One region of the Alitiscatomonas sp. genome, then DNA from elsewhere that is predicted to be linked to it. Evidence: predicted binding sites of a transcription regulator. Region 1 holds the regulator's gene; the other holds the start of a gene.
The links. Region 1 encodes Rex, which represses fermentation and respiration genes when NADH is low (regulators of the CRP and FNR family bind a similar motif). Its sites were predicted from a motif close to ATTGTTAANTANTTAACAAT; they were not measured.

Region 1 (3,420 bases):
ACTCCCTGGCCGCTGCCAGGGGATCCTCCTTGATCTCCTCCACCGGCTTTTCCGTCAGCCGGGAAAATTCCAGCACATGGGGCGTCAGAATGATATTTTCCGTGAAATATCCCTTCAGATACGGATATCTGGCCGCCAGGTTCACCGCGTCGGCGTCCATGACGATGGGCACATAGGCGTCGCTTAAGACTGCCTCCACCAGTGTCCTGGCATACTCCTCCTGTCCCAGTCCCGGGCCCAGGACGATGGCGTCAGCCCAGCCCGTCTGGGAACGGATATACTCCTTAAACTCCCCCGGCTCCTCGCTGGCCCACTGGGGATCAAAGGAGGACAGCACCGCCTCCGGCAGCCGCTCCTGGATCACACTGCGGTTTTCCTCCACCGTCATGATCTTCACCAGCCCAGCCCCGGTACGGTACGCCGCCAGGGCAGAAAAATACGCGGCTCCCGCCATGTTTTTTGCCCCGGCGATCACCAGGATCTTTCCATAGGTCCCCTTGTGGGAATCCGCCCGCCGCCTGGGGATCTCCATAAGATCCTCCGGTCCGTGGGCATGGACGTGCTCTCCGGCCTGCTCCAGATCCTCGGGCACGAAGCCCACGTCCTCCAAAAAAAGCCGTCCGCAGTATTCCCGGCCCGGAAACAGGGCCTGGCCCACCTTCCTCATGCCAAAGGTCACAGTCACATCCGCCTTTACGGCACAGCCCATGACAGCCCCTGTGTCCGAGCTGATGCCCGACGGCATATCCACCGCCGCCACCGGGACCAGCTCCCGCTGCCGTTTTTCCTCCATAAGGCCGATGAGCTCCTTATAAACGCCCTCCACCGGCCTTGAAAGCCCGATGCCAAACACTGCGTCAAGGATCAGATCGCAGGCCTCCGGAAGCGGATCGCCCAGGGTGAGGATGGGGATCCCCAGCTTTTCCGCCACCGAAAGCTGGACCTCCAGCTCCCGGCTCCGTTTTCCCTCCAGGGACGGAAGGAGGATGACAGAGGAAAAGCCCTGGAGCGTCAGCATCCTGGCCGCCGCCACGCCGTCGGCCCCGTTGTTTCCCAGCCCACAGACTGCCCAGACCGTCTTCCTCTTCCTTTCCTTTAAAAGCCGCTCCCTTCCTGGACCATGCTCCAGGGCCTCATTCCCCGAAAGCCCCGGCTCCAGAAGCTCTCCGGCCCGTTTTACCACCTCCAGGGCCGCCCGCTCCATCAGTATCAGGGATGGGATCCCGTATTCCTCGATGCTTCTTTGATCCACCGCCTTCATCTCTGCGGCATTCAGCAGATCCTTCATTCCGTCACTCTCCTTCCCCCACGGCAAAGGCCATGGCGTACTCCCTTGTATTGGAAATGGATACCTCCAGCCGGAGGATCCCCTTTTCTTCTGCTGTCTTTCTGGCTCTGCCATACAGGTTCACATAGGGCTTTCCAAGCTCATCCCGGAGGACCTCGATGTCCCCTGGCATAAAGTCCCGGAAGCCCGTCCCGAAGACCTTGGCCACAGCCTCCTTCACAGCAAAATCGCCGGCAAGGACAGAGGCTTTCCCCCCTGCCTGCCGGCGCTCCCTTTCTGTATACACACGCGATAAAAAAGCCTCTTTTTCACAGGCTTTTTTCATCCGCTCAATTTCCACTAAATCACAGCCCGTTCCAAGGATCATACTGTTTTTTCCCGTTCCTTCCGCTCCCGCTCGTCCTGCATACTGCATACCCGGTAGGAAAGACGCATCAGACTCTCTGAAAGATGAACGTTTTCCACCACCACATCGTCGGGCACGTTGAGGTCCGTATGGGCAAAATTCCAGATGGCCTTGATCCCTGCCCGGACCAGACGGTCTGCGATCTCCGGCGCTTTGGACTTGGGGATCGTAAGGGCCGCGATCTGCACCTCGTTGTCCACAATGAACTGCTCCAGATTGTCAATGCTGCGGATCTCCACCCCGCGCACCACCAGGCCGATGAGCCGCGGGTTGATGTCGAACATTCCCTTGATCATGAAGCCGCGTTTTTCAAAGTTGGTATAATTGGCAATGGCCTGGCCCAGGTTTCCGGCTCCGATGATGATCAGGTTATGCTGCCGGTCGATGCCCAGGATCCTGGCGATCTCCGTATAAAGATACTTTACATTATATCCATATCCCTGCTGCCCGAAGCCGCCGAAATTATTGAGATCCTGGCGGATCTGGGAGGCGGTGACCTTCATCCTGGCACTCAGCTCATTGGACGAGATCCTTTCGATCCCCTCCTCCATCAGCTCGCCCAGATAGCGGTAATACCGGGGCAGCCTGGAAATTACTGCCTTTGAAATCTGTCTCTCTTCTGTCATGTTGTGTCTTCACCTTCCTGTGTAACGATCAAATAGCACCTGCATACAGGGGCAGCACGCCCCGGTACGCCGATGCTAACATTATAGCATATCTATACATTTTGTCAAATCCTTGTCAAGTGGATCGGGAGGAAATTCTTGCCTTATGGTCCCCTTTATCCATCCCAGCGGGTACACACGCCTGTGTGAAGCCTTGGGCCATATCTCGGAGGACGGCAAAACGTTTTGCGGTTTAAATCCACGATATTGAAAATGATTATGAAGCGGTTAAAAAGAATCAGACTTTGATGTTGACCTGTATATTACAGGCTCCAACTCCTGAATGCTGTCCTCAGAAGTTTGAAATACATGACAATGATCCCAACTATGTTCTTACGCCAGACGAATCTGCCCGCCTATTCTAATAATGATCAAACGATCCGTATTTCCTCTCCCTCTCCAGCATGACATTAAAAAAAGAGACGCCTGCCGCCAGCCACAGGAAATTCAGCCCCACATATCCAAGGGAAATGAGCGCTGATATGGGCTGCCCCGAATAAAGTATCTGAACGATTACGATTCCTGGAGCAAACGGTAATAAATGAAGAATACTGAATTTCTCTGTCTGTATCATGTTGATCAAAAACAGCATCGTCCCCTGAATGATCATAACCATCTGCCCTGTATTTTTCTCTCCCAGACCGACCGCACCGATCATAAGGCCGATCCCGTACATCCCGATTATGCTGGGAACGATCAGTACCAATGCTTTTAAAAAGAAAACTAAATTTGAAAAGTTTAAAATATGTACAGCGATTGAGAATACCAGAATGCCGGACATGGTGACTGCACTGATCATCAATGATATCATCAGACGGATCCCCATCAGAAGTATGATCGAGTACTTGCTTTGAATATACAGCTCCAATGTCCCTCTGGATGCCTCCAGGCGGATGGTACTGGTGCTGTATCCAAGAGCCATGGCGTTAAACTGCCAGAAAATATACCCCAGAAGCGTAAGAAACCGTGATTCCACAGTACTCTCTCCAGATGCAGCCAGATAAAAAACAGCAAAATAGATCAATGTAAACAAAACAAGATCACTGATCAGATTTATCCGG
Region 2 (3,420 bases), on a different contig from region 1:
CAGGATCCATACCTGGCTGCGCCGGACCGTGTGGCCGCCGTTTTTTCCGTCCCTGCCCCGGCGGTGGGAACCCTTCCAGGACTTTCGGGCCTGATCCGTTTCCCCATATGTACGGAAAAGCCGTCCATACCCCAGGCACCGGAATGGCCGGATACTCCTCTGATCCCGGAACAGCCAGACGCTCCCCAGTCTCCGGAACTGCCGGACGCCCCGGAAAACAATGGTTCACCCGAAACTGACGGCGGCGTCCAGGAGCCGGAAGCAGAGACCCCCGCAGCCCAGGTACTCGCTCTGGTAAACGCCCAAAGAGCCCGGGCCGGTCTTGGTTCCCTTTCCCTGGATCCGGAGGCCTCAAAAGCCGCAGGAGTCCGCGCCCGGGAGATCCAGATCTCCTTTTCCCATACCCGGCCCGATGGAAGAGACTTCTCCACCGCCCTCTCGGAAGCCGGGGCTTCCTTCCGCGCCTCCGGGGAAAACATCGCTTATGGCCAGAGATCGGCAGAGCAGGTCATGGACGTCTGGATGAACAGCGCCGGCCACAGGGCCAATATCTTAAATCCCGGATACTCGCGGATCGGCATCGGCCATGTGAAGGACAGCCGCGGCGTGGATCACTGGGTCCAGCTTTTCCTAAACTGACCGGAGGACCGTCCGGGTCATATGGAACGCCCGGCATCATGAACCTGTACCAGGAGTATTCCATAAAAAAGAAGCCGCAGCATCTCGGCTTCTTTTTTAATCGTATGGTTCATAATCGTAATGACGAATGTATATGTCCCTTACAGAGATATGGTCTGGGTACGGCTGCTATTTCTGCATTTTCCGGTCATTGCCTTTTGTATCAGCTGATCTTCGGCAGGATCATGCCAGGTCCACGCGGTTCATATATCTGATCAGGCGGAAAATCTGGCTGGTGTAACCCCATTCATTGTCATAGAATGCGATCAGCTTAAAAAAGTGGGAGTTTACCTGAATGCCTTCCCTTGCATCGAAGCAGGAGGCGTGGGAATCGCCGATAAAGTCCGAAGATACCACCTCGTCTTCGATATAGTCCAGGATCCCGGAAAGCTCATTTTCACTGGCTTCCTTCATCTTCCGGCAGATATCCTCATAGGATGTCGGCGATTTTAACGCCACGTTCAAGTCCACGATGGAAACGTCGGAAGTCGGAACACGGTAGGAAATCCCGTTCATCTTATCCTTTAAAGAAGGGATCACCAGAGAGATCGCCTTTGCTGCTCCTGTGGTGGATGGGATAAGGTTTCCAAACACCGAGCGGCCCGTTCTCCAGTCCTTTAAGGATCTGCAGTCCACCACCTTCTGCTTTGCTGTTGCAGAATGAATCGTGGACATGAGTCCATATTCAATACCGTAATGATCTTCAAGCACTTTACAGATGGGGGCAAGACAGTTTGTGGTACAGGATGCATTGGAGACCACCATCATATCCGGTCTGTATGTTTCATGGTTGATGCCCATAACAAAGGTGGGAGTCACATCGTCCTTGGCCGGCGCCGTTACGATCACTTTCTTTGCGCCTGCCCGGATGTGCGCCATGGCCTTTTCTGTGGTGCAGAAAGCGCCGGTGGCGTCGATGATGTACTCGGCTCCGCACTCTCCCCATGGGATCAGCGAGGCGTCGCTCTCAGAGTATACCGGGATCTTCTGTCCGTTTACGACGATCCCGTTTTCATACGTATCCAGGGTTCCCTGAAAGCGGCCGAATATGGAATCATATCGGATCATATATACCATATACTCTAAATTTGCGTTGCGGACATTGATCCCGCATAAATGAAACTCTTCCGGTTTGTCGATGGCGATGCGGAATGCGACTCTTCCTATACGTCCAAATCCGTTGATGCCAATTTGAATTGCCATTGCAAATGTACCTCCTATAAAAAACATACCTTTTTCATTGGATGGCAATGACTTTTGCAGTAAATAACCGTGAATTGCTGTAACCCAAGGCCAGTGTAACATAAGTGTTCAGAAAAAGCCAGTGATTCGGAGGTAATTAAACATTTAACGGGATTGGCATTTTTTTTACAATAAAACGTCCTTTTATTTCCGGCCCAGGAGGAAAAAGCTCCAGCTGTGATCCGCCGCTATCACAGGATGCTTTCCAGGTAGCACAGCAGGTCCTCCTTCCCCAGCGGTTCACAATGGCTGAGTATGCAGTATTTACAGTCCATGGAACGGATGGTCCGGATCAATGAAGCCAGCTTGTCCCGATCCATATATCCATCGTTAAAAAAGTCTTCGCTGGTGGAATCACCTAAAAATAATACCTTTTCTTCTGGTATATAAATACAGACCGTGTCTTCTGAATGGGGCGCTTCTGTATGAAAGATCCGGGCGGTCATGCCTCCCAGATCCACGGTCATTCTGTCCGAAAATTCCAGGTCTGACAATACAATATCCAGCCTGTCCAGATCTGCATATTCTCTTTTGAAATGGATGTCCTCTCTTTTCAGCGCTTCGATATAACCGGAGTCCTCCGCCTCTTCCTGCTGTTTTTTCAGAAACTCATTGGTCTTTTCATGGGCAATGCTGACCCCGCTGACCGCATGCATCCCGAAGGTATGGTCGTAATGCCAATGGGTGATCACAGTAAAATCTGGTTTTTTTAAATGCTCTGCTTCGATAGCCCTGTAAAAATCTGCCACATGAGAAGACGAATATCCCGCATCAATGGCCAGAGACCATTTATCTCCCCTGATATAAGCTAACATCGGCCTGTCTGTCTCCGGTTCATGCTCCAGATAATAGATCCGATCCGTTAATCTGTTTAATCCCATTTCCTGTCCCACCTTTCCGGCAATAATTCCTTCAATGTCATTTCCCTGTCGTGGTCAATGGCCGGCCCCTCCGTTTTTTCAATTTTACTGGTCTGACCGTATCATATGCGATCTGGTATAAATCTTTCATAACCCCTCCGGTGATCCTCTGTCTGATGGGATGATTTTATCAGACATGATATATAAACTCAATAGACCGACTGAAATCCCCCGGGCGGTTTTTCATAAGGATCGGCCTATGGTCCATTGCTGTGTATAATAACTGTAACGGGCAGAGATACCAGGAAAAGCGGTATATCCTGCCATAAGCGGAGCTGGAAAAGCGGGACTGGGCCGTATGATCCAGAGGGGCTTATATAGCCGCCATTCCCTTCAAAGCGCTTCCCCCTGGAGCAGCATAAGAAAGAGCCTGGATTTTTCTCTGCTAATGGGAAAAATCCAGGCCCCGGATGATGGATCCATGTTAATTATTTTATTTCACACAGGCTTTCATCTAACGCACGGATGATGGATACTGTGTCCTCCACATCCTTGTCCGTTATCCCTCTGTAAAACACCAGACGGATGCGGTTATCTGTTACCTCACCTGCAAATACACCACTTTCCTTCAGCCGCTGGC

Region 2: gap (type I glyceraldehyde-3-phosphate dehydrogenase) is a predicted target of Rex. The motif match lies at 2,034-2,053, and genes of this name have one in related genera.

The regions. Positions count from the first base shown of each region.
Region 1 is NZ_JAXXBR010000098.1:1,813-5,232, reverse strand. Features, by position in the region: gene WIH05_RS10440 (NAD(P)H-hydrate dehydratase) at 1-1,288, opposite strand, end outside; gene acpS (holo-ACP synthase) at 1,293-1,655, opposite strand; gene WIH05_RS10430 (redox-sensing transcriptional repressor Rex) at 1,652-2,320, opposite strand; gene WIH05_RS10425 (hypothetical protein) at 2,721-3,420, opposite strand, start outside.
Region 2 is NZ_JAXXBR010000092.1:27,594-31,013, forward strand. Features, by position in the region: gene WIH05_RS09725 (CAP domain-containing protein) at 1-639, shown strand, start outside; gene gap (type I glyceraldehyde-3-phosphate dehydrogenase) at 862-1,881, opposite strand; gene WIH05_RS09735 (MBL fold metallo-hydrolase) at 2,112-2,801, opposite strand; gene WIH05_RS09740 (GntG family PLP-dependent aldolase) at 3,269-3,420, opposite strand, start outside.